2 regions of the Actinoplanes sp. HUAS TT8 genome follow, and region 1 is predicted to be linked to the other one. Evidence: riboswitches for the same ligand, from Rfam matches in the RefSeq annotation. Region 1 holds a riboswitch; the other holds the start of a gene.

Region 1 (3,724 bases):
CATGCCGCGATCCAGCGCGTAGTCGCGGTCCGAGAGTTTGCGCAGGTAGCGCAGCATGCTCGTCTCGGAGTGGTGGGTGTTGAAGACCGGGTGGTCCAGGTAGTCGCTGGTGCGGCCCAGGGGCTTGGCACCGCAGACGGCCGGCTCGGCCACGGTCGCGCCGAACGCGGCCAGCACGGTCGCGACGTGCGCGCTCGTGGTGGTCTCGTCGGTCGAGATCGACACCCGGTCGGCGTCGACCAGGCGCAGGTCGACACCGTGCTCGGCGGCGGCCGCCACGATCGAGGCGGCGCGGCCGGGCACGATCGCGGTGACGGTGTCGAAGAACGCGGTGTGCGCGACCTCGACGCCGGCCGCGGTCAGGCTGCCGGAGATCGTCAGGGCGTGGTCGTGGGTCCGCTTGGCGATCGCGCGCAGGCCGGCCGGGCCGTGGTAGACCGCGTACATGCCGGCCATGACGGCCAGGAGCACCTGCGCGGTACAGATGTTGCTGGTCGCCTTCTCGCGGCGGATGTGCTGCTCGCGGGTCTGCAGGGCGAGCCGGTAGGCCGGGGCGCCGTCCGCGTCCTTGGAGACGCCGACGAGACGGCCGGGCAGGCTGCGCTCCAGGCCGGCGCGGACGGCCAGGTAACCGGCGTGCGGGCCGCCGAAGCCGAGCGGCACGCCGAAGCGCTGGGTCGTGCCGGCCGCGATGTCGGCGCCGATCTCGCCCGGGGCGCGCAGCAGGGTCAGCGCGAGCAGGTCGGCCGCGACCGTGACCAGGGCACCCTTGGCGTGGGCGGCCTCGACCAGGGCGGCGTGGTCGCGGACGGCACCGGACGCGCCCGGGTACTGCAGGTGCAGGCCGAAGAACTCCTCCGGCAGGTCGTCGCCGGCGTCCAGGTCGACGAGCTCGACCCGGATGCCGAGCGGTTCGGCCCGGGTGCGCAGGACGGCGAGCGTCTGCGGGAACGTGTCGGCGTCCACGACGTACGTCGAAGATTTCGATTTTGACGCTCGTCGCGCGAGGGTCATCGCCTCGGCGACGGCGGTGGCCTCGTCCAGCATCGACGCGTTGGCCGTGGTCAGTCCGGTCAGATCGGTGACCATGGTCTGGAAGTTGAGCAGTGCCTCCAGGCGGCCCTGGCTGATCTCCGGCTGGTACGGCGTGTACGCCGTGTACCAGGCCGGGCTCTCCAGCACGTTCCGCTTGATCACCGCGGGCGTGTGCGTCCCGTAGTAGCCCAGGCCGATCATCGGGGTCGCGACGACGTTGCGGGCGGCGATCGCGCGCAGCTCGGCGATCGTCTCCTCCTCGGAGGCCCCGGCCGGCAGGTCGAGCTCCCCGTGGAACCGGATCGACTCCGGGATGGCGGCGTCCATCAGCTCACCGAGCGACTCGTACCCGACGGTCTTGAGCATCTCGGCCTGCTCATCGGCCTGCGGACCGATGTGGCGGTGGGTGAATGACGACGTCATGGGCGACTCCCGGGGCATGAGAAGGCTGACAAAGCCCTCCCCCTCTGTCATACCCACAAAAGGGGACTTCAGAGTCGCCTGCCCGCGCGGTCCGTTTGCCTGTAGAGATTCCGGGGAGGAGTTGCCCCTTCGGCGCCCGTGCTTTCACCAGGAAAGACCAGGTCTCTCCCGCGCGGCTGGCAACCAACCTACCAGTGGACATGACCATGATCGGAACTCCTAGGGTGGGGGTGTGACCTACACCCCTGCAGTTGATCGCTACGAGTCCATGACGTACCGCCGCGCGGGCCGCAGCGGTCTCAAGCTGCCCGCCATCTCCCTGGGTCTCTGGCACAACTTCGGTGACACCCGCCCGGCCGACCGCCAGCGGGACATCGTGCGCCGCGCCTTCGACCTCGGGGTCACCCACTTCGACCTGGCCAACAACTACGGCCCGCCGCCGGGCAGCGCGGAGACCAACTTCGGCCGGATCCTCGCGGCCGACTTCAAGGCCCACCGCGACGAGATGATCATCTCCAGCAAGGCCGGCTACACCATGTGGGACGGCCCCTACGGCGACTTCGGCTCGCGCAAGTACCTGGTCAGCTCGCTGGACCAGTCGCTGCAGCGGCTCGGCATCGACTACGTGGACGTTTTCTACCACCACCGGCCGGACCCGGAGACTCCCCTTGAGGAGACGATGTCCGCTCTCGATCACATCGTGCGCTCGGGCAAGGCGCTCTACGTCGGCCTGAGCAACTACAAGTCCGAGCAGACCGCGCAGGCCGCCGCGATCCTCCGCGAGCTCGGCACGCCGCTGCTGATCCACCAGCCGTCCTACTCGATCCTCAACCGCTGGATCGAGCACGACAACCTGCTCGACACCCTGGAGGAGGCGGGCGCCGGCTGCATCGCGTTCAGCCCGCTGCAGCAGGGCCTGCTCACCGACCGCTACCTCGACGGGATCCCGGACGACTCGCGGATCCGGACCAGCGTGTTCCTCAACGAGAGCGCCCTGGACTCCAAGACCCTGGGCCGGCTGCACGCGCTCAACGACATCGCCAAGCGGCGCGGCCAGTCCCTGGCCCAGCTGGCCCTGGCCTGGGCGCTGCGCGACCAGCGCATGACCAGCCTGATCATCGGCGCCTCCAGCGTCCAGCAGCTGGAGAACAACATCGCCGCCCTCGACAACCCGGAGCTGACCCAGGCCGAGATCGACGAGATCGACGGCACCGTTCTCGACCTTTAGATCAAAACCGATTATTCGGTACGGCCATAAATTGCCGCGCGTGCCCCGGGGCGGTTCGTTACCGTCCCGAGGCATGACGGACCTGGTCGAGAAGCACACGATCCTCGCCGTCGTGGTCGGCTCCCGCGCCTACGGGCTGGACGGGCCGGGCAGCGACCACGACCGGCGGGGTGTCTACGCGGCCCCGACCAGGGACTTCTGGCGCCTCGACAAGCCGCCCACGCACCTGGACGGGCCGGCCGAGGAACAGTTCTCGTGGGAGATCGAACGGTTCTGCACCCTCGCGCTGCAGGCCAACCCGACAGTCCTGGAAGTGCTCTGGTCCCCGCTGACCGAGCGGATCACGCCCGCCGGTGAACACCTGCGGGCGGTCCGGTCGGCGTTCCTGTCCCGGCGGGTCCACGAGACGTACGGCAACTACGCCCGCGATCAGCTCGACCGCGTCGCCGCCCGCCGCGCCCGCACCGGTGAGGTCAACCACAAGCAGGCCATGCACATGATCCGGCTGCTCACCGCCGGCGCCCACGTGCTGCGCACCGGCGAGGTCCTGGTCGACGTGCGTCACCTGCGGGACCGGCTGCTCGCCGTCAAGCACGACGAGGTCCCGTGGGACGAGGTCGCCGCGTGGGCGGCCACCCTGATGGCCGACCTCGACCGGGCGGCCGGCGAGACCCGGCTGCCCGAACGGCCGGATCGCGATCGGGTCGACGAGCTGCTCATCGCCGTACGGGAAGAGGGTTTGACATGACCATCGACGTGCCCGAGTGGGCGGCCGAGGCCGCCCGGCAACTCCCCTATCCCCTGGTGTTCGGCACGGTCAGCGGCGCCCACCTGTACGGGTTCGCGTCGGTCGACTCCGACCTCGACCTGCGCGCCGCCCACATCCTGCCCGCCGCCGAGGTCGTCGGCCTGCACACCGGCCCGGCCACCCTGCAGCGCGGCGGGGTCCGCGACGGCGTCGAGCTGGACCTGGTCTCGCACGACCTGCTGAAGTTCGCCAAGCTGCTGACCAGCCGCAACGGCTACGTCCTGGAGCAG
Region 2 (3,724 bases), 340 kb from region 1:
GTCCCGCGCCTCCGGTCGTCAGCTGGTGCTCACGGCTGCTTTCGAGCCCAAAAACAGCCCTGAGCACCAGCCGGAGCCGGAGGCGCGTCGCGGGCCGGCCCGGGGCGCGGCTCGCGGAGTGGGACGGGCGGGCGCGGGCCATGGCCGTACGGGAAGCGGGTTTCAGGAGGTTTTGAGTTCTTTTTCGAAGTTGATGGCGTCGGGGGCGCCGCCGAACTCGTCGGCGACCTCACCGGCGACGTCGTCGGAGGCGCCGTGCGGGTCGGCGGCCATCGCGGCGTCGGCCGCCGCCAGGGGCTTGTGGCCGGTGGTGAGGACCAGGACGCCGAGCAGCACGGCGACCGCCCCGACGACGAAGGGGACGTGGATGTTCCCGTGGTCGACCATCTTGCCGGCCGCGTAGGGGGCGAGGCCGCCGCCGATGAAGCGCACGAAACCGTAGGCGGCCGAGGCGACCGGGCGTTCGACGGGGGAGACCAGCATGACCGCCTGGGTGGTGAGCGTGTTGTTGATGCCGGCGACGATGCCGGATGCGACCACGCAGACGATGACGGCCCAGCGGTTGTCGGTGAACACGCCGATGAGCAGGATCAGGACGGCGAACGCGCTGAGCGCGCCGTAGAGCGAGGGCGCGGTCCCGAAGGTGCGCTGCAGCCAGGGCGCACCGGTGATGGAGAAGAAGGCGAGCAGCAGGCCCCAGGCGAAGAAGACCAGGCCGAGCTGGGTGGCGCTGAGTTCCATGGGGTACGGCGCGTAGCCCAGCATGGTGAAGAAACCCCAGTTGTAGAGCAGTGCGGTGATGCCCATGGTGAGCAGGCTGCGATGCCGCAACGCCTTCAGGGGTGCCGAGAGCGGCGTCGGCCGCGCGGGTTTCGGGGTCGGTTCGACCAGCGTGATCGTCGCCAGCAAGGCGATGGCCATCAGGACGGCGACGCCGAAGAACGGGCCGCGCCAGGAGATGTTGCCGAGGAAGCCGCCGACCAGCGGGCCGGCCGCGATGCCGAGTCCGAGCGCGGCCTCGTAGAGCACGATCGCGCCGGCGAAGCCGCCGGTGGCCGACGCGACGATGACCGCGAGGCTGGTGGCGATGAACAGCGCGTTGCCCAGGCCCCAGCCGGCGCGGAAACCGACAATGCCGTCGATCGAGCCGGACAGCCCGGCCAGGGCGGAGAAGACGACGATCAGCGAGAGGCCGGCGATCAGGGTCGGCTTGGCCCCGATGCGGCTGGCGACCCAGCCGGTGAACAGCATCGCCACGGCCGTGACCAGCAGATAGCTGGTGAACAGCAGGCTCACCTGGCTGGGCGTGGCGTGCAGCTTGGACGACAGCGCGGGGAGGATCGGGTCGACCAGGCCGATGCCCATGAAGCTGACGACACAGGCGAAAGCGACCGCGAAAACGGCCCGGGGCTGCTTGAACAAGGATGGACCGGGAGTCGCACTCACGGGCACACCTCCGCGTACGAAAGGATCTGTATGGTTTCCACCCTAGGTCCATAATGAGGTTATGCAAATGAGCGACGAGAGTCGTGGATCACAGTTGTTGCCCGTGCTCGCTCAGCTGGTCCGGTTCCTGCGCCAGTTGGAGGGCCCGGACAACCCGAGTTCGGTGGCGTTGTCCGTGCTGCGCCGGCTCTCCGACGAGGGCCCGGCCCGGGTCACCGAGCTGGCCCGGCTGACCCGGGCGTCCCAGCCCGGCATGACGCAGCTGGTCGGCCGGATGGAGAAGGCCGCCCTGGTCCGGCGCGTGCCCGACCCCACCGACGGGCGCGGCGTCCTGGTCGAGGTCACCCAGGACGGCCGCGATCTGGTCGCCCGGACGCTGTCGCACTACGCGGCGACCCTCGACCGGCTCTTCGAGGGCCTCGACGCGGACGACCAGGACGCCGTCGTGCGCGCCCTGCCCGCGCTGGAACGCCTGGCCCAGGCCGGTGAGAAGGAGAGCGCCGGCTGATAGGGTCCGATCCGACAAACTGAAGACTTCGCCGCAACGACCGCTGCGGGAGAGTCCTCGCGACCTGGCGAGGACGCCGAAGGAGCAACTTCTCCCTCAGAATCTCTCAGGCCCCGCACCGCAGCGGTCAGGCGACTCTGGAAAGTCAGCGCTCCGGCGCTGCGCCCACGGTGCAAGCCGCCCAACGGCGGTGAACCTCTCAGGCAGAGATGACAGAGCGAGGGAGACCCCGACCCCAGGAGTCTCTTTTGCGACGCACCGCGCTCTTCGACGTCCACCAGCGGCTCGGCGCCGCCTTCACCGGGTTCGCCGGGTGGGAGATGCCGCTGCGGTACGGCAGTGATGTGGCCGAGCATCACGCCGTCCGCAAATCGGCCGGTCTCTTCGATCTCGGGCACATGGGCCAGATCGAGGTGTCCGGCGCCGAGGCCGCCGCGTTCCTGGACCACGCCCTGGTCGGGAAGCTGTCGGCGGTCAAGCCGGGGCGGGCCAAGTACACGATGCTGTGCCACACCACCGGCGGTGTGCTCGACGACCTGGTCGTCTACCGGCTCGCCGCCGACCGGTTCCTGGTGGTCGCCAACGCCGCCAACGCGCCGGTCGTGCGGGCGATGCTGGGCGAGCACTCGGGTGGTTTCGCGGTGGCCGTCACGGCCCTGGACCGGGCGCTGATCGCGGTCCAGGGCCCGGAGGCGGTGTCGATCGTCGGCGAGTATCCGGACCTGAAGTACTACGCGATCCAGCCGTCGGTCGTCGCGGGTAAGGACGTGCTGCTGGCCCGGACCGGATACACCGGCGAGGACGGGTTCGAGATCTACTGCGCCAACCAGGACGCGGCCGCGATCTGGGAGTGGGCGTCCGCGGCGGGCGCGGTCCCGGCCGGGCTGGCCTGCCGGGACACGCTGCGCCTGGAGGCCGGGATGCCGCTGTACGGCCACGAGCTGAGCATCCGCACCACGCCGTTCGACGCCGGGCTGGGCCGGATCGTCGCGCTCGACAAGCGGGACTTCGTCGGCGCCGCCGCGCTGCGGGCGGCCGAACCGGCGGTCGAACTGGTGGGACTGGTCACCCGGGGGCGTCGGTCGCCGCGGGCCGGGTATGACGTGGTCGACGCGGCAACGGGGGAGAAGGTCGGCGAGGTGACCAGCGGGGCGCCGTCACCGACGCTCGGACACCCGATCGCTCTCGCATATGTCACGAAAAATCTGGACCCCGGCCGCCTGGCGGTCGATGTTCGTGGCAAGCGTGAAGACGTCGAGATCGTTCCACTCCCGTTCTACCAGCGCCCCCGGTAAGGAATTGATGATCATGGCCGTCTCCGTCTTCGACCTGTTCTCGGTCGGCATCGGCCCGTCCAGCTCACACACCGTGGGCCCGATGCGCGCCGCCCGGCTGTTCACCCGCCACCTCGACGACCGGGTGGTGAGCGTGCGCGCGGAACTGTTCGGCTCGCTGGGCGCCACCGGGCACGGCCACGGCACGCCCCGGGCCGTGCTGCTCGGGCTGATGGGCGAGGACCCGGAGACGGTCGACACGTCCCTGGACCCGCCGGCCGACGGCAAGATCGTGCTGCCGTCGGGCCGGGTCGTGCCGGTCGACGTCGTCCTGCACCGCCGCCGGGCGCTGCCCGAACACCCCAACGGGATGATCTTCACGGCCCTCGACGGCGACGGCGCCGAACTGCTGGCCAAGAAGTACTTCTCGGTCGGCGGCGGCTTCGTCGTCGACGAAGGAACATCCCGATTGCGTACGGACGACACGCCGTTGCCC

The links. A riboswitch is a leader RNA that binds a small molecule or an ion and turns the genes downstream of it on or off. The one in region 1 is predicted to bind glycine.
Region 2: it holds a riboswitch for glycine, as region 1 does, so the genes downstream of both, gcvT (glycine cleavage system aminomethyltransferase GcvT) here and gcvP (aminomethyl-transferring glycine dehydrogenase) in region 1, are expected to answer to the same signal.

What each region holds. Positions count from the first base shown of each region.
Region 1 is NZ_CP195646.1:3,682,941-3,686,664, forward strand. It holds gene gcvP (aminomethyl-transferring glycine dehydrogenase) at 1-1,458, opposite strand, end outside; glycine riboswitch at 1,536-1,639, opposite strand; gene mgrA (L-glyceraldehyde 3-phosphate reductase) at 1,691-2,686, shown strand; gene ACSHV8_RS16710 (nucleotidyltransferase domain-containing protein) at 2,760-3,434, shown strand; gene ACSHV8_RS16715 (nucleotidyltransferase domain-containing protein) at 3,431-3,724, shown strand, end outside.
Region 2 is NZ_CP195646.1:3,339,128-3,342,851, forward strand. It holds gene ACSHV8_RS14900 (MFS transporter) at 163-1,446, opposite strand; gene ACSHV8_RS14905 (MarR family winged helix-turn-helix transcriptional regulator) at 1,514-1,954, shown strand; glycine riboswitch at 1,991-2,085, shown strand; glycine riboswitch at 2,090-2,172, shown strand; gene gcvT (glycine cleavage system aminomethyltransferase GcvT) at 2,203-3,249, shown strand; gene ACSHV8_RS14915 (L-serine ammonia-lyase) at 3,263-3,724, shown strand, end outside.